3 regions of the Streptomyces sp. NPDC048473 genome follow, and region 3 is predicted to be linked to each of the others. Evidence: riboswitches for the same ligand, from Rfam matches in the RefSeq annotation. Region 3 holds a riboswitch; each other region holds the start of a gene.
What was found. Region 3 has a riboswitch for cyclic di-AMP ahead of ACGFU7_RS04460 (NlpC/P60 family protein). Riboswitches for the same ligand answer to the same signal wherever they lie in the genome.

Region 1 (7,305 bases), on a different contig from region 3:
ACCGCGTGCGTCTGACCGGGCCACACATAGGAGCCCACGGTCAGCGCCATCGCCGCGCAGGAGGCCGTCTTGCCGACGACGAAGCCCCAGCCCGCGAGATAGCCCCAGAAGTCGCCGAGGCGTTCACGGCCGTACACATAGGTGCCACCGGACTCCGGGTAGCGGCCGGCCAGCCGGGCGGAGGACGTCGCGTTGCAGTACGCGACCACCGCTGCCAGCCCCAGGCCGAGCAGCAGCCCGGACCCGGCGGCCGCGGCGGCGGGCGCGGGTGCGACGAAGACGCCCGCCCCGATCATCGAACCCAGGCCGATCATCACGGCGTCGAACACGCTCAGGCGGCGCTTCAACTCGCCCGTTCCCGCCGACGCCGCCGACGTGTTCATCGCACACTCCCAGCCGGGGCGCCCCGCACGAGCAGGCCCCGAAGTCCGTACGTACGCAGAGATTCGGGGGCACGGTAGCCGAGCAAGGTGTCCGGACGGTGTTTGGGTGTGACGGGTCGGGGCGCGACAGGACGGGAAACCCTGTGGGGGTATCGTCGGGCTCGTACCGCAGGACTCGTACGACCGAGAATTCGAGGCAGCCGTGGATCGCAGGCGGACGCGCACACCGGGAGTGTCCCGGCTGCTCGTGCTGTGTGCCGTCCTGTGCGGGCTGTTCCTCATGCACGGTGCCCCGGCGAGCGCTGCCGAGGGCTGCCACGGCGGAGTGGCCGTGACCTCGGACCCGCCCATGTCCATGACGACGGGGGCCGGTCACACGGCCATGGCGGAGGAGCACGGCACCGCCCGTGCGGCCGCCGCCATGCCCGGGATGAACGGCGAGTCGTGCGTATCCACCCACGCCCGCGACCGGCTGCTGCCGCTGCTCATCGCGCTGGGCCTCGTGGTCCTGGCTGTATGGGTGCTCGGGCGGAGACGCACGGCGGTGCGCGGACCGGCACGGCGAGGTCCGCCGTTCGCCGGCAGAGATCTACTGCTCCAGGTGTGCATCGCGCGGACGTGACAGGTGTCCGCCGGTTCCCGGCCATTCCGCCGGACCGGCCGGATGATCCTGCCCCTTTCGCGCGCCACCGATGTGGCGCATCCACCTGGAAAGAACGTGTGATGTCCGCTTCCCTGTCTTCCCCTGTCCGCCGCCGCACACTCGCAGCCGTCGGCACCGTCGCCGCACTCGCTCTGACGCTGGCGGCCTGCGGCTCCTCCGACGGATCCAAGGGCGACGGCTCGTCCATGCCCGGCATGGACCACGGATCCGGTAGCTCCTCCGCGCCGGCCACTCCCGGCAGTGCGTTCAACGACGCGGACGTGAAGTTCGCGCAGCAGATGATCCCGCACCACCAGCAGGCCGTCGAGATGGCGGAGCTGGCCGACGGCCGCGCCGCCGACCCCGAGATCAAGGAGCTGGCCGCCGCGATCGAGAAGGCCCAGGACCCCGAAATCAACACCATGAAGGGCTGGCTGACTTCGTGGGGCAAGCCGCTTCCCTCGGCCTCGCCCTCGATGGGTGACATGCCCGGCATGGACCATGGATCGGACGGTTCGGGAATGCCCGGGATGATGTCCGACAAGGACATGAGCGACCTTGAGGCCGCCAAGGGCAAGGACTTCGACAAGAAGTTCGCCCAGCTCATGATCGGCCACCACGAGGGCGCGGTCACGATGGCCGAGGATGAGCAGAAGAACGGCAGCAACGCCGACGCGAAGAAGCTCGCCGACGCCGTCATCACGGCTCAGACCGCCGAGATCGAGCAGATGAACAAGATCATCTCCAGGCTCTGACCCTGGCAGGGGGTGCGGGCCTTCGTCATGCCGAAGGCCCGCACCCCCTCTCGTGGTCTATCCGGTCGGCCTTACGCGGCCGCTCAGCCGGCTTCCGGTGCTGCGAGCAGGTCGCCCACCTCCTCCGCGGTGGTGTCCCGGAGCTCCTCCGCGAGGAGCAGCCAGCGGGTGATGCCGACCGACTCGAGGAACGGCAGGTCGTGGCTGGCGATCAGCAGCGCACCTTCGTAGGACTCAAGTGCGCTGGTCAGCTGTCGCACGCTGGCGATGTCGAGGTTGTTGGTCGGCTCGTCCAGCATCAGCAGCTGCGGGGCCGGTGCGGCGAGCATCGTCGCCGCGAGCGCGGCACGGAAGCGCTCTCCGCCCGAGAGCGTGCCCGCCGGCTGCTCCGCGCGTTTCCCCTGGAACAGGAAGCGCGCGAGCTGGGAGCGGATGTGGTTGTCGGTGACCCCGGGAGCCATACGGGCCACGTTCGCCGCGACGCTCAGCTCCTCGTCCAGCACATCCAGCCGCTGCGGAAGGAACCGCAGCGGTACGAACGTCCTGGCCTCGCCGGACAGCGGAGCCAACTCGCCGGTGAGGGTGCGCAGCAGCGTCGTCTTGCCCGCGCCGTTGCGTCCGACGAGCGCGATCCGTTCGGGCCCGTGCACATGGAGGTTGCCCTCGTGCAGCCTGCCGAACCGGGGGCGCAGCTCGTGCAGGCTCAGTACGGTGCGGCCGGTGGGAACGGCGGTGTGGGGAAGGCTCACGCGGATCTCGGCATCGTCACGGATCGCGTCCGCGGCCTCCTCGCGGCGTTCGCGCGCCTCATTGAGACGCTCCTCATGGACGCCGCGAAGCTTGCCCGCCGACTCCTGCGCGGACCGCTTCCGGCGGCCGGCAAGGATTTTCGGGAGCCCGCCCTCGGCCTCCATCTTCCTGCCGTGGCGCTGACGGCGGGCCAGCTTCACGTGGGTCTCCTCCAGTTCGCGTTTCTGCCGGCGTACGTCCGCCTCGGCTGCCCGCAACATCCGTCCGGCGGCCTCCTGTTCGGTGGCCAGGGCTTCTTCGTAGGCGGACCAGCCGCCCCCGTACCAGCTCACGGATCCGGAGCGCAGTTCGGCGATGCGGTCCACGCGCTCCAGCAGTTCGAGGTCGTGGCTGACCACGACCAGGACACCCGAGCGCCAGGAGTCGACGGCTTCGTAGAGCCTTCGGCGCGCGAACACATCGAGGTTGTTGGTCGGCTCGTCCAGAAGGAGGACGTCGGGACGCTCCAGCAGCAGTGCGGCCAGGCGCAGCAGGACCGTCTCCCCTCCGGACAACTGGCCAATGGTGCGGTCCAGTTCGACGCTGTCGAGTCCGAGTGAGCCCAGTGTCGCAAGGGCACGTTCCTCGACGTCCCAGTCGTCACCGATCGTCTCGAAGTGCTTCTCGTCCACATCCCCGGCTTCGATGGCGCGCAGCGCGTCGCGCCGCTCGGCGATGCCCAGGGCCTCGTCCACACGCAGTGACGTGTCGAGGGTGATGTTCTGAGGGAGGTGGGCGAGGCTGCCGGCGACGGCCACCGAGCCCTGGGAGGGGCGCAGTTGGCCGGCCAGCAGTCGCAGCAGTGTGGACTTGCCCGCGCCGTTGGTGCCGACGAGCCCGGTGCGGCCCCGGCCGATGCTGAGAGAGAGTCCGTCGAAGACGGTGGTGCCGTCCGGCCATTGGAAGGACAGGGCGGAGCAGGTGAGAGAGGCGCTGGGGGCGGTGGGTGTCGCCATGGTGATCCTCGCAGTCGCAAGCGCGGTGAATGGGGGCTTCGTATGCGAGCACCACGCAGCGACCGAACCGAAAGGGAGGTGCGGCGGTCCGGAAGATCGAGGGACGGCTCATGCACCGAGGTCGCATCCACGCGGGGTCACGGGCAGGACAGAACACTGCTACTGCGTGACGGGCGTACGGCTGAAGCCGTACGGCGCGATGATCGCGAACCTCAGATGCGCAACGTCCACCTCTATCGGAGACAACAGAACCGTTCAAAACGATAACGACCCGGAGGGCGAAAGGCAAAGCCTCGGTGCCGTGCGGGGGAGTGGGACGAGCGGCCCGCGTGCCGGGACGCCGGACACCGGAGGTCATGGAGCCCTGTCGGGTGCGGCCGGCCCGAGAAGCACCCAGATCCCCACGGGTATGTCCCAGTATGGGCGATTTATTTAGAAGTGATCTCTTGGTTAATAAAGAGGCATTTAAGGAGAGTTGTGACCTTCGAGTGCTGACCGAATTGCACCGTTTGTTCGCTCCGTGGCGTGAGTCACGTTCAGAGCTCAAGATGCCGTGACGCGCGGCCCGGTTCCCTTCTGCGTAAGGAAATTTGGCTTCACGGTGTGAGGTGGATTACTGCCGATTCCATGATTCGATCTTGCAAATGAATTGTGATCCAAAAATGGGGGCTTGTTCCTTTTGGTGTTTCTCGCCTACGGTCACCGTCAATCCGGACGGAACGCCGAATCCTGCCGCCGTCCGGCAATCCGACCACTCATGTACGGCAGGAGCGGGGAACCCAGGTAAGCCGCCGGTCCGGTATCCGGAACGGCTCGGGGTGAAGCCGCATTCGCTTGCGGCCAGACATCTCCAGTCTGAACCCGACAGCTCACCTCGTAGGCGACGGAGAGGAATTCGCTATGTCCACAACGGGTAACCACCGTCGTCGTAAGTCCACTTCGCTGACCCGCGGTCTCATAGCCGCGACCACGGGTGGAGCCGCTCTCGTGCTTCCGCTGATCGGCGCCGGCTTTGCCTCGGCCGCACCGGCACAGACTGTCACCGCCGAAAAGGCTGCGGCGTCAACCGTCGCCACCGTCAAGGAAAAGGCCGCGCCCACCATCTATTCCGTGATCGCGGGCGACACCCTTTCCAAGATCGCAAAGGGATATTCCCTCAGCGGTGGCTGGCAGAAGCTGTACGAGGACAATCGAGAGACCATCGGCGCCAACCCCGCACTGATTCGCCCGGGCACGAAGCTGACAATCGGCGCCCAGGCCGAGGCCAAGACTGCCGCAACTGCCACTGCCGCAACTGCTGCTGCCGCACCGGCCGCGCAGCCCGCGACGTACACGAACGACCTGGACGGCTGGATCAAGGAGTCGCTGGCCGTCATGGCCCAGAACGGCATCCCCGGCAGCTACGACGGCATCCACCGCAACATCATGCGCGAGTCCTCCGGCAACCCCCGGGCCATCAACAACTGGGACTCGAACGCCGCCAAGGGCACGCCGTCCAAGGGCCTCCTCCAGATCATCGACCCGACGTTCCTTGCCTACCACGTGCCCGGTACGTCGATGGACAGCTACGACCCGGTCGCCAACATCACCGCATCGTGCAACTACGCCGCCGACAAGTACGGCTCCATCGACAACGTGTTCGGGGCCTACTGATCCGCAGCAGCGCCGATGGCGGTTCAGAACCGATGGGTGGCGAGGGGCCGAACAGGCCCCTCGGAAGGGACCACACCCGCCGGTCCGGGACCGCCTTTCGGCTGCTCACCCGCGTGGGCGGCACACGGAGGCGACGCTACGTGGCGCGTCGGCGGGAGCCGGGAACGGTCACATGGCCGGCGAGCCAGGAGAGCAAGGGCTCCAGCTCCTCCGCCGCTGCGACTACGGCATCGACCAGCGCCGACGTGTGCTGTGCGCAGTCCCCGCCGAGGGGACGGGCAGCCGAGACCGAGCGGTACCGGAGCAGGTCGGCACGGGGATGACCGGCGTCATGACCGCGTGGCATGCGCTTCATGGTGTCCCCGGTGATCTCATACCCCTGCGCCCCCAACGCCTCGATGGCACACACCAGCTCGGGTCCACTGTCCTGCGCGGCGACGGCCGTACGGAACAACGGGACCTGCCCGGGGTCCGGGTACGTCCAGCCCCCCTTGATCCGGAGCCCGTCGAGGTCGAAGCGCAGACCGATCTCGACATTGCGCGCGATCCTGATCACCGCCACTTGGTGCTGCCACCACCACGGGTCCTTGCGGAACCCCCAGACGGAGAAGTCCTCGTACGCCTGGTCCGCGTCCGCCACATCGTTCAGCAACGCGATCATGGGCTGCCGGACGAGGCGCTCCCGGTCCCTTCGGCGCTTCTCACGCGCTTCTTGCGAAGGTATGCCCTCCAACTGCAGAAGCAGCTCGAATGCTTGCTCTGTCCAGCCACTGAACGCTCTGCTCACGCAAGGGATCCTAGTGATCCGGGACATTGAGGGCGGGCGCGCACCGTTTCCGAAGCCGTTCCCTGCTCGCCGGACCGCAGTGCCCGGCGCGCCCCCGTCGACGTAACCCTTACTCCTGGGCGCTCTCCGTCGGCTGCTCCGGCTTCTGGAGCGGAGGCCTCGGAACCGTGGCCGCTGCTCCCTCCCGGACGGACTCCACCACCGCCTCGTGAAGGCGCCGGCTGTCGTCCTCCGAGCAGCACGGCACAGGACTGCCCGACATGGTGAACCAGTCGATCGCACCCGTGTACTGCACAGTGATCTGGGCCGTGTCATCGGCCCAGGTCGTGTGAACGGTCAGGTCTCCGGACAGGACGCCGACCTCGTCCGTGAGCACGCCACCGTGCCCGGAGAACACACCGCGAGTCGTCCATGACGCCCAAGCCATGTCTCCAGGCTGGCATCAAGACCGTGGATGCGCGACCCGCGGCGATCCGCGCATCGCGGCGCTCGAAACGCCCGCACCCTTCCGGAATCTGGAATGGGCGAAACTTTGCATCGGATCCTGCTGCGGTTCCCGCACCCGCCGATCCCCAGAGAATGACGCACTCTTAACGCCAAATCGTCAGATCTGCTCGCCGAAACAACGAATTCCGAAGGTTAACAGCTCTTGACCTGCGGAACTCGTCAGGATTGCATGTCGCGCTGGGAGCGACGAAACCACTCACCACGTCCTCGTCTGGAGGCGATACCGCTCCCGCGCTCAGATACCGCACCTGTTGATCGGAATCGCACGATGACCGAAACGCTCAGCGCTCCCCAGGCGCTCGCCCCAGCGACCGGCCCCACTCCACAGAAGCTCAAGCGTTCCATCGGCGTCGTGGGCGGAACACTGCTCACGCTCTCCTGCGTGACGCCCGCTTCGACACTCTTCGTCGTCGTACCGGACCTGTTCTCCAGCCTCGGCACGTACACCGCCCTCACCATCGCCATCGGCTCGCTGCTCTGTATCGGGGTCGCCTTCTGTTACTCGGAGCTGGGCACCCTCATACCGAGCGCGGGAGGTGAGTACGCCATGGTGTCGACCATGGCGGGACGGCTGGCCGGGTGGCTCGTCTTCGTGCTCTCCCTGCTGGTCGTGATGATCGTGCCGCCGGTCATCGCCATGGGGACGGCCGACTACCTCGCTCCCGTCGTGCACATTCCGGCTCCCGTCGCGGGCGCCGGTGTCATGGTCCTCGCCACCCTCGCCGGTCTCCTGGACCTGCGTGCCAACGCGTGGATCACCGGGATCTTCCTCGTCCTCGAAGTGATCGCGGCGGGCGTCGTCGCCGTTCTCGGGTTCGCGCACTCCGAGCGC
Region 2 (7,305 bases), on a different contig from region 3:
CCCACAAGGGCCTCGCCAAGTACGCCATCGAGGAGGCGTACGAACTCGTCGAGGCGATCGAGGACGGCGACCGCGACGAGCTGCGCGAGGAACTCGGGGACGTACTCCTCCAGGTCGTCTTCCATGCCCGGATCGCGGAGGAAGGCCGACCCGAGGATGGGGACGAGCCGTTCTCCGTCGACGACGTGGCCGCGACCCTCGTCGAGAAGCTGATCCACCGCCACCCGCACGTCTTCGGCGACGAGACCGCCGAGACCCCGGAGGACGTGCACGCCCACTGGCTGCGGACCAAGGCCATCGAGAAGCAGCGCGACTCGGTCACCGACGGAGTCCCGCTCGGCCAGCCCGGTCTGGCGCTCGCGGCGAAACTGGCCGGCCGGGTCCGTACCGCAGGGCTCGATGTGGCGCTCCCCACGGGCGACGGCATCGGTTACGAGCTCCTCGCCCTCGCCGTACGCGCCGAACAGGACGGCATCGACCCCGAGGCCGCGCTGCGGGCCGCGGGCCGCGTCTACCGGGACGCCATCCGGGCGGCGGAGGGCAACGGATAACGTCGGGGGGTGAACCACAGCCCCGCCGACCGCCCAGCCGATCCCCCCGCCGCCTGCCCTGCCGATCAGCCCGCCGCCCCCGAACTCTTCACCTGGGAGTTCGCCACCGACCCGTACCCCGCCTACGCCTGGCTGCGCGAGCACAGCCCCGTGCACCGGACCGCGCTGCCCAGCGGAGTCGAGGCCTGGCTCGTGACCCGGTACGCCGATGCCCGGCAGGCGCTCGCCGACATGCGGCTCTCCAAGAACCCGGCGCACCACGCCGAGCCGGCACACGCCAAGGGGAAGACGGGCATCCCGGGCGAGCGCAAGGCGGAGCTGATGACGCATCTGCTGAACATCGACCCGCCCGACCACACCCGGCTTCGCCGCCTCGTGTCCAAGGCGTTCACTCCGCGCCGGGTCGCCGAGTTCGCGCCGCGGGTGCAGGAACTGACGGACCGCCTCATCGACCGCTTCATCGCGGAGGGGAAGGCGGACCTCATCCATGACTTCGCGTTCCCGCTTCCCATTTACGCGATCTGCGATCTGCTCGGCGTCCCGCGCGAGGACCAGGACGACTTCCGGGACTGGGCGGGCATGATGATCCGCCACGGCGGCGGGCCGCGCGGCGGGGTGGCCAGGTCGGTGAAGAAGATGCGCGGCTATCTCGCCGAACTGATCCACCGCAAGCGGGAGAACCCGGGGGACGACCTGATCTCGGGGCTGATCCGGGCCAGCGACCACGGCGAGCACCTCACCGAGAACGAGGCCGCGGCCATGGCCTTCATCCTGCTCTTCGCCGGGTTCGAGACGACGGTCAACCTCATCGGCAACGGGATGTACGCGCTGCTGCGCAACCCCGCACAGCGCGAGCGGCTGCAGCGCTCCCTCGACGCGGGGGAGAGCGATCTGCTGGAGGCCGGGATCGAGGAACTGCTGCGGTACGACGGCCCGGTGGAGCTGGCGACCTGGCGGTTCGCCACCGAGCCGCTGACGCTCGGCGGACAGGACATCGCGGCAGGCGACCCCGTACTCGTCGTGCTCGCCGCCGCCGACCGCGACCCGGAACGCTTCGAGGACCCCGACACGCTCGACCTCGCACGGCGTGACAATCAGCACCTCGGATACGGGCACGGCCTCCACTACTGCCTGGGAGCACCGCTCGCCCGGCTGGAGGGACAGACCGCGCTCGCCACGCTTCTGAGGCGCCTTCCGGACCTGCGCCTTGCGGTGGAACCTACCGATTTGCGGTGGCGTGGCGGACTCATCATGCGCGGACTGCGCACGCTGCCCGTGGAGTTCGAACCAGGGGGCGCCCCGACGCAAGGTGACACTCTGTCAACTCTGTGACTTTCACGTGATCTGCGCTGCATCGACTTGTGACACACGTTCGAGTCCCGCTAGGTTCACCGTTCGACTCACCAGTCACTCGTCAGTCACACGGAAGGCAACCCCATGGGCTCCGCGAACGGCAGACACCGTCGCCCTCGTCAGGCACCCGCCATCGTCGTCGCCGCGGGCGTGACCGGATCGGCCATCGCCATCCCGCTGCTCGGCGCGGCCGGTGCGCACGCGGCCGACGCCACGACCTGGGACCGGGTGGCCGAGTGCGAGAGCGGCGGCATGTGGAGCGCCGACCTCGGCAACGGCTTCTACGGCGGCCTGCAGTTCTCGCAGGAGACCTGGAAGGCGTACGGCGGCGAGTCGTACGCCTCGCGTGCCGACCTCGCCAGCCGCTCGCAGCAGATAGCCGTGGCCGAGAAGGTCCTGGACGACAAGGGCCCGCAGGCGTGGCCCAGCTGTGCGGTCATCTCCGGCCTCGCGGTGGACGGGACGCTGCCGGGTGTCGACCCGGGCTCCGCGCCCTCCGCCGAGCCGACAGAGGGCACGGAGCCGGCTGACAGCGCGTCGGCGGCCCCGTCCGATGACGCCACGCCGTCGGACAGCGCCTCGGACGGCACGGACGGCTCGAAGGGCTCGGGCGGCACCGACAAGCCTGCAGGCAAGGCCAAGCCGTCCCCGAAGCCTTCGGCAACCGAGTCGGCCACGCCGTCCTCCGAGGCGTCTGATTCATCCGATTCATCTGACTCGTCCGACGGTGTCGGTGGCAAGCACCGTGGCGCGCCGGCCCCCGAGGGGAGCCAGGACGCGAACGGCGGCAGTGGCCGCGAGGCGGGTCGTCACGCCTCCCGTGGTGACGCCGACGCACGCGACGCGGGCGCTTCCGTCGCCGACGGTACGTACACCGTGCACCCAGGCGACAACCTCTGGGCGATTGCTGATGCACAGAAGGTTCCTGGTGGCTGGCCCGCGCTCTATGAGGCCAACAAGGATGTCGTCGGCTCCGACCCGGATCTCATCCTCCCTGGCCAGAGCCTCGATCTCGGCGTGAAGGCCGAGTGAGAGCGGTCTGAAAATCAGCTAAAAGAGCCTCAAAAACCGGGGTAGTTCAGGGACCTATGTCCGCTTATGCGTAAGTGAGACATGGGTCTCTTTGCGTCAACTGGCGTGTCGCGCCCAGGGGACCCTTCCGCACCGCCCTCACCTGCGAAAACGACAGTTCCCCAGATGCAAGTAAGGGCGAATTGCCCGATGTGTCCGTCTTTGAATGTGAGGGTTGCGTATGTTTACGGTCGGAACCGCTCGCACCGCGGGCCCCGTCGACCGTCACGCCGAATCCTGCCGTCGGTCGAAGGGAACAGACGCGTAAAGCGCCGTAGGCAGGAGCGGGGGACCCAGGTAAGCGCCGGGCCCGATCGTCGAGAGACGCATCAGGACCGGCTTGGGGTGAAGTCGCGTGCTAGGACGTGCGACCGGGCAACTCACTTGGCCCGAACCCGACAGCTCACCTCGTAGGCGTCGGTGAGGAGAAGTTCCATGCTGTTTTCCAGCAAGGGCAAGCACCGCCGCCCGTCCAAGGCCGTCCGTATCGTCACGCTCGCGGGTGTCGCCGGTACCGCCGTCGCCGTTCCGCTGATGGGCGCGACCGGCGCCTCCGCCGCCTCCGTCGCCACCTGGGATGCCGTCGCTCAGTGCGAGTCCGGTGGCAACTGGTCCATCAACACCGGCAACGGCTACTACGGCGGTCTGCAGTTCTCGCAGTCCAGCTGGGCCGCCGCCGGTGGTACGCAGTACGCCTCCCGTGCCGACCTGGCCACCAAGGCTCAGCAGATCGCCATCGCCGAGAAGCTTCTCGACATGCAGGGTCCGGGTGCCTGGGGCTGCGCCGGTGCCGGCAATCTGACCAACGACGGTGTCGACCCGGGTGTCGACACCGGCTCCGGCGCCACCGAGCAGAAGAGCGCCCCGGCCGCGCCGAAGCAGCAGGCTCAGCCGAAGAAGGCCGAGCGCACCGAGACCCCCGCCGCCTCCCGCTCGGACCGCTCCGCCGCCCCGCAGGCCGAGTCGAAGAAGACCGTCACCACGCCGACCGGCGAGAAGGTCAAGAGGGGCGACGGCGAGTACAAGGTCGCCTCCGGCGACTCCCTGAGCAAGATCGCCGCCGACCACAAGGTCAAGGGCGGCTGGCAGCAGCTGTTCGAGCTGAACAAGGACATCGTCAAGGACGCCGACCTGATCTACCCGGGTCAGCAGCTGCACCTGACGAAGTAGTCCAGGCTCACTCCTCCCCGAGCACCCCGGCCCGGCGCGCAATCCCCCGTACGCGCCGGGCCGGGGTTTCTGCGTGACGCGGTACCCCCTATGTAGGGAGCGCGACTATGGGTGATCGTTCAACTGTTGTAGTTACTGGCCAGTAAAATTCTGGCTGTTTGCCCGGTACTGCGCGCTCTTGGGTCCTTTTTCGTCCCAGGGGACGGGCGGTCGTCCGACTGAGCGGGCCGGGCCGGTTAGGCTCTTGTCGCAAGGCCAAAGTGACCCTGCACAACCAGTGTCATATCCCAGAAGGAGATGCCTCGTGCCGTCCATCGACGTCGTCGTAGCCCGGGAAATCCTCGACTCCCGGGGGAACCCCACGGTCGAGGTCGAGGTTGGCCTCGACGACGGCAGCACGGGTCGTGCTGCCGTGCCGTCCGGCGCCTCCACCGGTGCGTTCGAGGCCATTGAGCTTCGCGACGGTGACCCCAACCGTTACCACGGCAAGGGCGTGGAGAAGGCCGTCCTCGCCGTGATCGAGCAGATCGGTCCGGAGCTCGTCGGCTACGACGCGACCGAGCAGCGGCTGATCGACCAGGCGATGTTCGACCTGGACGCCACCGAGAACAAGGGCTCGCTCGGCGCCAACGCCATCCTCGGCGTCTCGCTGGCCGTCGCCCACGCCGCCTCCGAGGCCTCGGACCTGCCGCTGTTCCGCTACCTCGGTGGCCCGAACGCGCACCTGCTGCCCGTCCCGATGATGAACATCCTCAACGGTGGGTCGCACGCAGACTCCAACGTGGACATCCAGGAGTTCATGATCGCCCCGATCGGCGCGGAGTCCTTCTCCGAGGCCCTGCGCTGGGGCGCCGAGGTCTACCACACGCTGAAGAAGGTCCTGAAGACCAAGGGTCTTTCGACCGGTCTCGGCGACGAGGGCGGCTTCGCGCCGAACCTGGAGTCGAACCGTGCCGCGCTCGACCTCATCCTTGAGGCCATCAAGGAAGCCGGCTACGCCCCGGGCAAGGACATCGCGCTCGCGCTCGACGTCGCCGCGTCCGAGTTCTACAAGGACGGCAAGTACGAGTTCGAGGGCAAGTCCCGCTCGGCCGCCGAGATGACCGAGTACTACGAGGAGCTCGTCTCCGCGTACCCGCTCGTCTCCATCGAGGACCCGCTGTACGAGGACGACTGGGCCGGCTGGAACGTCATCACCGAGAAGCTCGGCGCCAAGGTGCAGATCGTCGGCGACGACCTGTTCGTCACCAACCCGGAGCGCCTGGCCCGCGGCATCGAGGAGGGCTCCGCCAACGCCCTGCTCGTCAAGGTCAACCAGATCGGTTCGCTGACCGAGACCCTGGACGCCGTCGAGCTGGCCCAGCGCAACGGCTTCAAGTGCATGATGTCCCACCGCTCCGGCGAGACCGAGGACGTCACCATCGCCGACCTCGCCGTCGCGGTGAACTGCGGCCAGATCAAGACCGGCGCCCCGGCCCGCTCGGACCGCGTCGCCAAGTACAACCAGCTGCTGCGCATCGAGGAGATCCTCGACGACGCCGCGGTGTACGCGGGCCGCTCGGCGTTCCCGCGCTTCAAGGGCTGATTCAACGGCCCGTCACGGGCCGCAGGCACCGGCCTCCGTCCGTCCCCGCACTCGGTCCCGTACCGTGTGCGGGGACGGACGTGCGTAATGGGGAGGCGGAGACATGGCCGCGAAGGACCGGGACCGGTTCTCCACTGCGACCCGGCTGCGGCTGCTCGGCGAGCAGACCGCCGCCCGCGTCTACCGGTCGCAGAACCGCCGTCAGGCCCGCCGCTCCCGGCTCACCGGCCGGGCGGCCTTCCTCGCCCTCGTCGTCTGCTCCCTGGTGGTCGCGCTCGCGTATCCGATGCGGCAGTACGTGTCGCAGCGGGACGAGATCGCCGACCAGGAGCGTATGGCGCAGGAGGCCCAGGCCCGCACCGAGGAGCTGCGCGACGAGAAGGCGCGCCTCCAGGACGATGCGTACATCAGGCAGCTGGCCCGCAAGCACCTGCACTACCTTCTCCCCGGGGAGACCGGTTACACGGTGATCGACCCCGACGCGGTCAAGGAGCGCAACGGCGAGACGGACGAGTCCGGCCGGCCGTGGCACTCCAACCTCTGGGACGGCGTCGACAGCGCCGACCGCGACTGACTCTCTTCATCCATCTGCAGAACCGCAGTTCGAGCAGCCCGATCAGAACCTAGGCAGGCATGGAAACCCCCCCTCCGCAGACCGAGTCCACCGCTCCCACCGAGGCGGACATCGCCGCGTTCCAGCAGCAGCTGGGCCGCCCGCCGCGCGGCCTGCGCGCGATCGCGCACCGCTGCCCGTGCGGCAACCCGGACGTGGTCGAGACGCAGCCCCGGCTGGAGGACGGTACGCCGTTCCCGACGACGTACTACCTGACGTGCCCGCGTGCCGCGTCCGCGATCGGCACGCTGGAGGCGAACGGCGTCATGAAGGAGATGACCGAGCGCCTCGGTACGGACCCCGAGCTGGCCGCCGCGTACCGGGTGGCGCACGAGGACTACATCGCCCGGCGCGACGCCATCGAGGTGCTTGAGGGCTTCCCGAGTGCGGGGGGCATGCCGGACCGGGTGAAGTGCCTGCACGTGCTGGTCGGGCACTCGCTGGCCGCGGGGCCGGGGGTGAATCCGCTCGGCGACGAGGCGATCGCGATGCTGCCGGAGTGGTGGCGCAAGGGGCCGTGCGTGACGCCCTGCCAGTCCGCGGACGCGGGCGACGAGGCCTGACCGTCCCCGGGGGCCTCCGTCCCCCGGACCCCCGCTCCTCAATCGCCGGAGGGGCTTGATTCCACAGGAGCATTCATGACCCGCGTGGCCGCCATCGACTGCGGTACCAACTCCATCCGTCTGCTCGTCGCCGACGCGGATCCGTCCACCGGTGAGCTCGTCGAGCTCGACCGTCGGATGGAGATCGTCCGCCTCGGCCAGGGCGTCGACCGCACCGGCCGGCTCGCGCCCGAGGCCCTGGAGCGGACGTTCGCCGCATGCCGCCAGTACGCGGAGGTGATCAAGGAGCACGGGGCGCAGAAGATACGCTTCGTCGCCACCTCCGCCTCCCGCGATGCGGAGAACAGGGACGAGTTCGTCCGTGGCGTGCTGGACATCCTGGGCGTCGAGCCCGAGGTG
Region 3 (7,305 bases):
GGGCTGCCAGCTTTCCCTTGGCCTGCGAGCGCAGCTGGGCGATCCGGGCGACCTGCCGCTCCACCTCGTCGACCTCGGCGGCCTGGCGGTCGCCGATCCGGTCCACGTACGACGCGCGCTCCAGGTACTGGTCGGGGTCGGAGGAGAGCGCCAGCTGTACGGCCGGGTCGAGGCCACCGGTGCGGTACTGCGCGGCGGCGAGTGAACCCAGCGCGTTGCGGGAGGCGTTGAGGCGCTCGGTCCTGCGGGCGGCCTCGTCGCGCAGGGTGTCGACGGCATCGGCGGCGGCGGTCGCCTTCTCCTTCGCGCCGTTGTACTGCTCGGTGGCGACCTCCGCGTCGTGGTACAGCCGGTCCATCTCCGCCCCGACCTGGGCGGGGGTGAGCCGGGGATCGGCTTGTGCGGAGCCCGGCAGGGCGGCAGCGGTGGCGGCCCCGGCAAAGGCGAGGGTGGCTGCGGTGCGGGCAGCAGAGCCGGTGTACGGGCGCTGCTTGGGTTTCCGGTGCGCTGCCACGGGGGCGTGCGTCCTTCCTGGCGACTGCCCGCCGGGGACTACCGGCGGGCCCGCCGGAGGTCCGGCGGCGGGTCACCAACAGGGGGAGTGGCCCGCCGCCGGATCTCTCGGCGGGGTGACCGGTTCGCCGTCCGGGTGCGGAGCGGCGGTGAGCCGGTCACCTGGTCAGGACGCTAAACCCGGGGCACGGGGAAGAGTCGTAATGACGCCTATTGCCCGAATTTGGCGCGGCACTGTCATTGATTGATCGGGAAAATTACACCAGAGTCAGGCAATTGGTGCAGACGTGAGTGAAGCGACAGGAAGTCACACCTGCCTGCGGAGTGGTGATATGGCCGGGGCTAGGCTGCGGACCCATGGATGTACTCATCAATGTCTTCGTCGCCCTGCACATCATCGGTATCGCCTCTCTGCTGGGCGGTTTCCTGACCCAGATGAAGGCGATGGGCGCGGGCACGGCCCGGTTCGTCCCGGCGATGCTGCACGGCGCACTGACGATGCTGGTCACCGGTGTCGCGCTGGTCGGGCTCAACGAGGCCGACGACCAGACCGTGAACAACATCAAGATCGGGGTCAAGCTGCTGCTCCTGGTCGTCATCCTCGCGCTCGTCTACATCAAGCGGGACGAGGAGAAGGTCGACAAAGGTTCCTTCGCGGCGGTGGGCGGGCTGACGCTCGCCAACATCTTCATCGCCACGCTCTGGACCTGAGCCGGCCCGCGCCGCACCACCGGACGGGCTCGGAATTCAAGCCCGTCCGGCCGCTGAGGGCATAGGAGTGTGAGCCGCTACGACGGCCGCACGCTGCCGTAGATCGGCATGTAGTAGATCGATTCCTCGCGCACATTCGCCCCCGGCTTCGGCGCGTGGATCATCATCCCGTCGCCCTTGTAGATGCCGACGTGGCTGATGTCGTCGTAGAAGAAGACGAGGTCGCCCGGCTGCAGATCGGCCGTCGCGATCCGGATACCTGTCTCCACCTGGTCCCAGGTGGTGCGCGGGATGTCGACGCCCGCGGCCTTCCATGCCGCCTGGGTGAGCCCGGAGCAGTCGTACGAGGACGGGCCCGTCGCGCCCCAGACGTACGGCTTGCCGATCTGGGCCGTGGCGAAGGCGAGGGCCTTCTCCGCCTTGGTGGTGGCGCTGCTGTCCGAGCCGGTTTTGGTGCCCGTTCCCGTACCGCTGCCGGATTCCGCCTCCTTCGCGGCCCTGCGGTCCGCCTCCGCCTTGGCGGCGGCCTGCTGCTGCGCCAGTTCCTCCGCCTTGCGCTTGGCCTCCGCCTCCTTCTTGCGCTCCAGCGCCGCGAGCCGGGCCTTCTCCTCGGCGGTCAGCTTCGTCAGTGTCGCGCGCGCCTCGCCCAGCTTCTTCTGGACGTTCTGCTTGCTGGTGCGCAGCGTGGTCTGTGTCGCGGTCAGCGTCTCCAGGCTCTGCACCGCTTCGGCGCGCTTCTTCGACGCCTTGGCCTGCTGCGTACGGAAGTCCGTGACCGCCTTCTGCTGCTGACCGGTCATCCGGCTCATCAGCTGGTTCTGGTCGAAGTACGACTGCGGGTCGTCGGCCAGGAAGAAGGTGGCGCTCGGCGCGATGGAGCCGGTGCGGTACTGCGCGGCCGCGTAGGCGCCGAGCGTCCTGCGGGCGTCGTTGAGCTTGTCGGCGCGCTCGGCCACGTCCTCCAGCAGGGCGTCGACCTTGGTGCGCTGGGTGGCGGAGGTTTCCTTCGCCCGGTTGTACTGCTGGGTCGCGGTGCCCGCCTGCCGGTAGAGGTCGTCGACCTTCTTCTGGACGTCCTCGATGCTGGGCTTCGGAGCGGGCGCGGCCGTGGCGCTCTGCGTGGAGAGCAGGGTCACGGACGCCAGTGCCGCCGTCGTGAACCCGACGGCCGGTGTGGTGGTGCGCACCCGGGTGCGCGGTTTGCGATGCGACGCCAAGGCCGGCATCTCCTTCCGTGGACCGCCTACCGGGTTAGCTGTCGGGTTCGGGCGGAACGGAAGGCTGCCCTACGGTCCGAGTGGGGGATAAGGACCGATTCACCCCGGTACTGCGTGTGGGTCCCCGGTTCCGAACTCCCGCGAGGGCAGCACGGATTCGGCGTGGGTGCCCGCTCGGCGTGGTTCGCCTCAGGGGGTACGGGCCGCCCGGTCGAGCACGCTAGCCAACCCGTGGTGCTGCTGTGAAGGTCGATGTTCGATATGCCCGATACATTTTCGTGACCTTGATGAAAGGGGGCGGCGCGGGCGGACGAGGGCCCGGATTTTCTTACGTGGCGTGGGTGCCCGCTCTCTTTGTGTGCCCGGCCGCCGGGTCCGGTTCGCCATGCGGCCGTCGGGTGTCGGTGCGGCGGCCTAGACTCGACAAGCGATGAGCAGCCTCTTTGACGACAGCTTCCTGGCCGGCCTCCAGCACTCGGAGGAAGAGCCCCCGCCACCCCCCGAGGACTCCGCACCCGAAGCGGTGCCGGAGGACCTTTTCGCGGGCGTATTCGACGGGCCCCCGCCACCCAGAGACGCGTACTACCGCGACGGCGCGCACCGCCCCGTCATCGACGCCGCGGCGCTCCTCGACGGGCTGAACACCGAGCAGCGCGCCGCCGTGGTCCACGCGGGTTCCCCGCTGCTCATCGTCGCCGGAGCGGGCTCCGGCAAGACCCGGGTGCTGACCCACCGCATCGCTCACCTCCTCGCCGAGCGCGGGGTGCACCCCGGCCAGATCCTGGCGATCACCTTCACCAACAAGGCCGCGGGCGAGATGAAGGAGCGCGTCGAGCAGCTCGTCGGACCGCGCGCCAACGCCATGTGGGTCATGACCTTCCACAGCGCGTGCGTACGCATCCTGCGCCGCGAGTCGAAGAAGCTCGGCTTCACCTCGTCGTTCTCCATCTACGACGCCGCCGACTCCAAGCGGCTGATGGCCCTGGTCTGCCGCGATCTCGACCTCGACCCGAAGCGCTTCCCGCCGAAGGCGTTCACCGCCAAGGTCTCCAACCTGAAGAACGAGCTGATCGACGAGGAGACCTTCGCCGGTCAGGCCGCGGACGGCTTCGAGAAGACGCTCGCCCAGGCCTACGCGATGTACCAGTCCCGGCTGCGCGAGGCCAACGCGCTGGACTTCGACGACATCATCATGACGACGGTCCATCTGCTCCAGGCGTTCCCCGACGTCGCCGAGCACTACCGCCGCCGCTTCCGGCACGTCCTGGTCGACGAGTACCAGGACACCAACCACGCCCAGTACACCCTCGTACGCGAACTGGTCGGCCCGGCCGGAGAGGCCGACGCCCCCGCCGAGCTGTGCGTCGTCGGTGACGCGGACCAGTCGATCTACGCCTTCCGCGGCGCGACCATCCGCAACATCCTCCAGTTCGAGGAGGACTACCCGAACGCGACCACGATCCTCCTGGAGCAGAACTACCGCTCCACGCAGACGATCCTGTCCGCCGCCAACGCGGTCATCGAGCGCAACGAGAGCCGCCGCCCCAAGAACCTCTGGACGAACGCCGGCACGGGCGCCCGGATCACCGGCTATGTCGCCGACACCGAGCACGACGAGGCGCAGTTCGTCGCCGACGAGATCGACCGGCTGACCGACGCGGGCGACGCCAAGGCGGGCGACGTCGCGATCTTCTACCGTACGAACGCGCAGTCCCGTGTCTTCGAAGAGATCTTCATCCGCGTCGGCCTGCCCTACAAGGTCGTCGGCGGCGTGCGCTTCTACGAGCGCAAGGAGGTCCGGGACGTCCTGGCCTACCTCCGGGTCCTCGCCAACCCCGAGGACACCGTCCCGCTGCGCCGCATCCTCAACGTGCCCAAGCGCGGCATCGGCGACCGTGCCGAGGCGATGATCGACGCGCTCTCCATGCGCGAGAAGATCACCTTCCCGCAGGCGCTGCGCCGGGTCGACGAGGCGTACGGCATGGCGGCCCGGTCGGCCAACGCCGTCAAGCGGTTCAACACGCTGATGGAGGAGCTGCGCACGATCGTCGAGTCGGGCGCGGGCCCGGCGGTGGTCCTGGAAGCCGTGCTGGAGCGCACCGGCTACCTCGCCGAGCTCCAGGCATCCACCGACCCGCAGGACGAGACCCGCATCGAGAACCTTCAGGAACTCGCCGCCGTCGCCCTCGAATTCGAGCAGGAGCGGGGCGAGGAGGAAGGCGCGGGCACGCTCGCCGAATTCCTGGAGAAGGTCGCGCTCGTCGCCGACTCCGACCAGATTCCCGACGAGGACGAGGACGGCTCCGGTGTCATCACGCTGATGACGCTGCACACCGCGAAGGGCCTCGAATTCCCGGTGGTCTTCCTGACCGGCATGGAGGACGGCGTCTTCCCGCACATGCGGGCGCTCGGCCAGGTCAAGGAGCTGGAGGAGGAGCGGCGGCTCGCGTACGTCGGCATCACCCGGGCCCGCGAGCGGCTCTATCTGACCCGGGCGGCGATGCGCAGTGCGTGGGGGCAGCCCTCGTACAACCCGCCGTCGCGGTTCCTGGAGGAGATTCCGGACCAGCACCTGGAGTGGAAGCGGACCGGACCGATGGCGGCCCCGGCCGGACCGACGTCGGGGATCACCTCGTCGCTGTCCTCGTCGCGTTCGCGCTCCGGCCCCTCGGGCTTCGCGACCCGGCGGACCTCGGACAAGCCGACGATCACGCTCGTGGTCGGGGACCGGGTCACGCACGACCAGTTCGGGCTCGGCACGGTGACAGCGGTCGAGGGCGTCGGTGACCAGGCGAAGGCGACGGTCGACTTCGGGGACGAGCGGCCGAAGAAGCTGCTGCTGCGGTACGCGCCGGTCGAGAAGCTGTAGGCGGGGCGTCGGGCAGGCGGCCGGGGTAGTTGCACCGGCCGCCGGGTGGCTCAGGTCGGGTTGAGGCCGTGGCTGCGGAGCCAGGGCAGCGGGTCTATTGCCGCTCCGCCCCCGGGCCGTACCTCGAAGTGCAGGTGCGGACCGGTGGAGTTCCCCGAATTCCCGGAGTACGCGATGACATCGCCGGCCTTCACCGGGCCCGAGCGGATCTTGGTGCTGCTGAGGTGGCAGTACCAGGTCTCGGTGCCGTCGGCCATGGTGACGATGGCCATGTTCCCGTAAGCGCTGTTCCACTGGGTGCGTACGGTGCCGTCGGTCGCGGCCATCACGGGCGTGCCGTACGAGACGGGGAAGTCGATGCCCGTGTGCACGGACATCCAGTTGACGCCCGCCTGGCCGAAGTACGCGCTGAGGCCGTGCTGCGCGACCGGCAGGAGGAACTTGGGGCGCAGCGCCTCTTTACGGGCGGCCTCTTCCTCGCGCTTCTTCTTCTCGGCGGCCTGCCGCTCCCTCAGGTCGATGCGCTCCTGGGTACGGCTGGCGCGGTCGGCGAAGTTCTCGGCGTCGGCGCTGAGATTGGCGAGCTGGGTGTCCAGCTTGTTGTTGGCGGCGACCGGCTTGACGGAACCGGGGTCGGCGGCCGCCATCGTCGTGGTGTTGTCGTCCTTCTTGTCCTCGCCGCCCAGTCCGCTGACGGAGGCCGCGGCGATACCGGCCACGCTCATCACGCAGGCGGAGGGAACAGCGACGGTGAGGAGCGCGGAACGCTTCGCGGGGGAACGCCGACGGCTGCGGGTGGTGGGGCGGCTGAGGGGGCGGTGCGCGGTGCCGGCCGTGTCGTCGGCAGTCGCGTCGGCGGCCTCGGCATCGTGTCCGTCGGTGCCGAAGTCCGTCTCCGCCTCTGTCTCCGGGAGGCTGAACTCGGCGGTGCGGTAGGGCTCGTACGGGTCGAAGGAGTCCTGGCCGGAGTAGGACTCGTAGGGCTGGTGCGCCTCGTGGGCCTCTTGCGCTTCGTATGCCTCGTGTGACGCCGGCGCCTCGTGCAACACCTGCGCGGTTTGCGCGGTTTGCTGCTCCTGCTCGGGCGTGCCGCCGGTGTTCCAGGCGGTGGCGTCGTACGCGCCGGTGTCGTACGCGGCCGTGTCGGTCGTCGGCCACTGGCCGGTCTGGTACCAGCCGTTGGTGTCCCACTGGCCCGTGGCCTCCGGGGCGCCGCCCTGTGCCGGAATGTCGGCGAAGGTGGCGGTGGCGGCCGTGGTCGCCGCCGTGCCGTAGTCGGCGGCGGGCGTCCAGGCGGCTGTGGTGTCGTACGTCGGACCTGCGGCGTACTGCTGCTGGGGCTGCGCTGCGTACGAGGCGTAGGCGTCGTACGTGGTGGTGGCGTGTGCCCCCGTGTCCCACTGCGTGGAGTCGTACTGGCCGCTGTACCCGGCCTGGCCGGTGTCGTAGCCGTCGGCGTACGTGCCGTCGTAGCTGCCGGGAAGGGAGCCGAAGAGCGGGTCGCTGTCGAAGCTGCCGGTGGCTTGGCTGTCGTACCCGGCGTACCCGGCGTGGGGGTGCTGGTCGTTCACCAACTTCTCTCTCGCCTCGGCAGCAGGACCTGTGGTCTGGGGTCCGGTGGGGGGATCCCAGGGGGAGCAGTGGCCGCGACTGTACCCGGCGGTACGTGACGTCGACAATCTTCGGCAGGCTCGGGCGACTCAGGAAACGGGCAATCGGCCGTCTTTCGACGCGCTGTCCACACAGCCTTGGCTCTATGTTCGAAACGCGTTCTATTTGAGGGGCGTCCGGTGCGGCGGGGCGGGCGGGCTCGCCCGGATCAGGCCACCGAAGCGGCTCCGGCGGCCCCTGCTGTTCCGGACGCTCCTGCAGCTTCTGCTGTTCCTGTGGCTCCTGTGGCTCCTGTGTCTTCGATCATCGATTCGCGGGACTCCAGCGCCTGCCGGACGGCGGCGGCGACGGTCGGGTGCACGGGGAGCGCGAGATGGCCGATCC

Region 1: linked by a shared signal. The riboswitch ahead of ACGFU7_RS25905 (transglycosylase SLT domain-containing protein) and the one ahead of ACGFU7_RS04460 (NlpC/P60 family protein) in region 3 are both predicted to bind cyclic di-AMP.
Region 2: linked by a shared signal. The riboswitch ahead of ACGFU7_RS28080 (transglycosylase family protein) and the one ahead of ACGFU7_RS04460 (NlpC/P60 family protein) in region 3 are both predicted to bind cyclic di-AMP.

Annotation. Positions count from the first base shown of each region.
Region 1 covers NZ_JBICXE010000017.1:142,544-149,848, forward strand. Annotated here, with positions in the region: gene ACGFU7_RS25880 (APC family permease) at 1-383, opposite strand, end outside; gene ACGFU7_RS25885 (hypothetical protein) at 586-1,005, shown strand; gene ACGFU7_RS25890 (DUF305 domain-containing protein) at 1,107-1,781, shown strand; partial or broken gene ACGFU7_RS25895 (ATP-binding cassette domain-containing protein) at 2,050-2,791, opposite strand; partial or broken gene ACGFU7_RS25900 (ATP-binding cassette domain-containing protein) at 2,912-3,526, opposite strand; cyclic di-AMP (ydaO/yuaA leader) riboswitch at 4,237-4,422, shown strand; gene ACGFU7_RS25905 (transglycosylase SLT domain-containing protein) at 4,427-5,179, shown strand; gene ACGFU7_RS25910 (DUF2461 family protein) at 5,316-5,966, opposite strand; gene ACGFU7_RS25915 (hypothetical protein) at 6,076-6,393, opposite strand; gene ACGFU7_RS25920 (APC family permease) at 6,742-7,305, shown strand, end outside.
Region 2 covers NZ_JBICXE010000020.1:92,172-99,476, reverse strand. Annotated here, with positions in the region: gene ACGFU7_RS28095 (nucleoside triphosphate pyrophosphohydrolase) at 1-551, shown strand, start outside; gene ACGFU7_RS28090 (cytochrome P450) at 561-1,883, shown strand; gene ACGFU7_RS28085 (transglycosylase family protein) at 1,989-2,936, shown strand; cyclic di-AMP (ydaO/yuaA leader) riboswitch at 3,236-3,407, shown strand; gene ACGFU7_RS28080 (transglycosylase family protein) at 3,411-4,145, shown strand; gene eno (phosphopyruvate hydratase) at 4,450-5,730, shown strand; gene ACGFU7_RS28070 (septum formation initiator family protein) at 5,834-6,304, shown strand; gene ACGFU7_RS28065 (DUF501 domain-containing protein) at 6,364-6,906, shown strand; gene ACGFU7_RS28060 (exopolyphosphatase) at 6,982-7,305, shown strand, end outside.
Region 3 covers NZ_JBICXE010000002.1:250,788-258,092, reverse strand. Annotated here, with positions in the region: gene ACGFU7_RS04470 (NlpC/P60 family protein) at 1-514, opposite strand, end outside; gene ACGFU7_RS04465 (hypothetical protein) at 871-1,224, shown strand; gene ACGFU7_RS04460 (NlpC/P60 family protein) at 1,302-2,450, opposite strand; cyclic di-AMP (ydaO/yuaA leader) riboswitch at 2,449-2,614, opposite strand; gene pcrA (DNA helicase PcrA) at 2,872-5,310, shown strand; gene ACGFU7_RS04450 (M23 family metallopeptidase) at 5,361-6,881, opposite strand; gene ACGFU7_RS04445 (esterase/lipase family protein) at 7,130-7,305, opposite strand, start outside.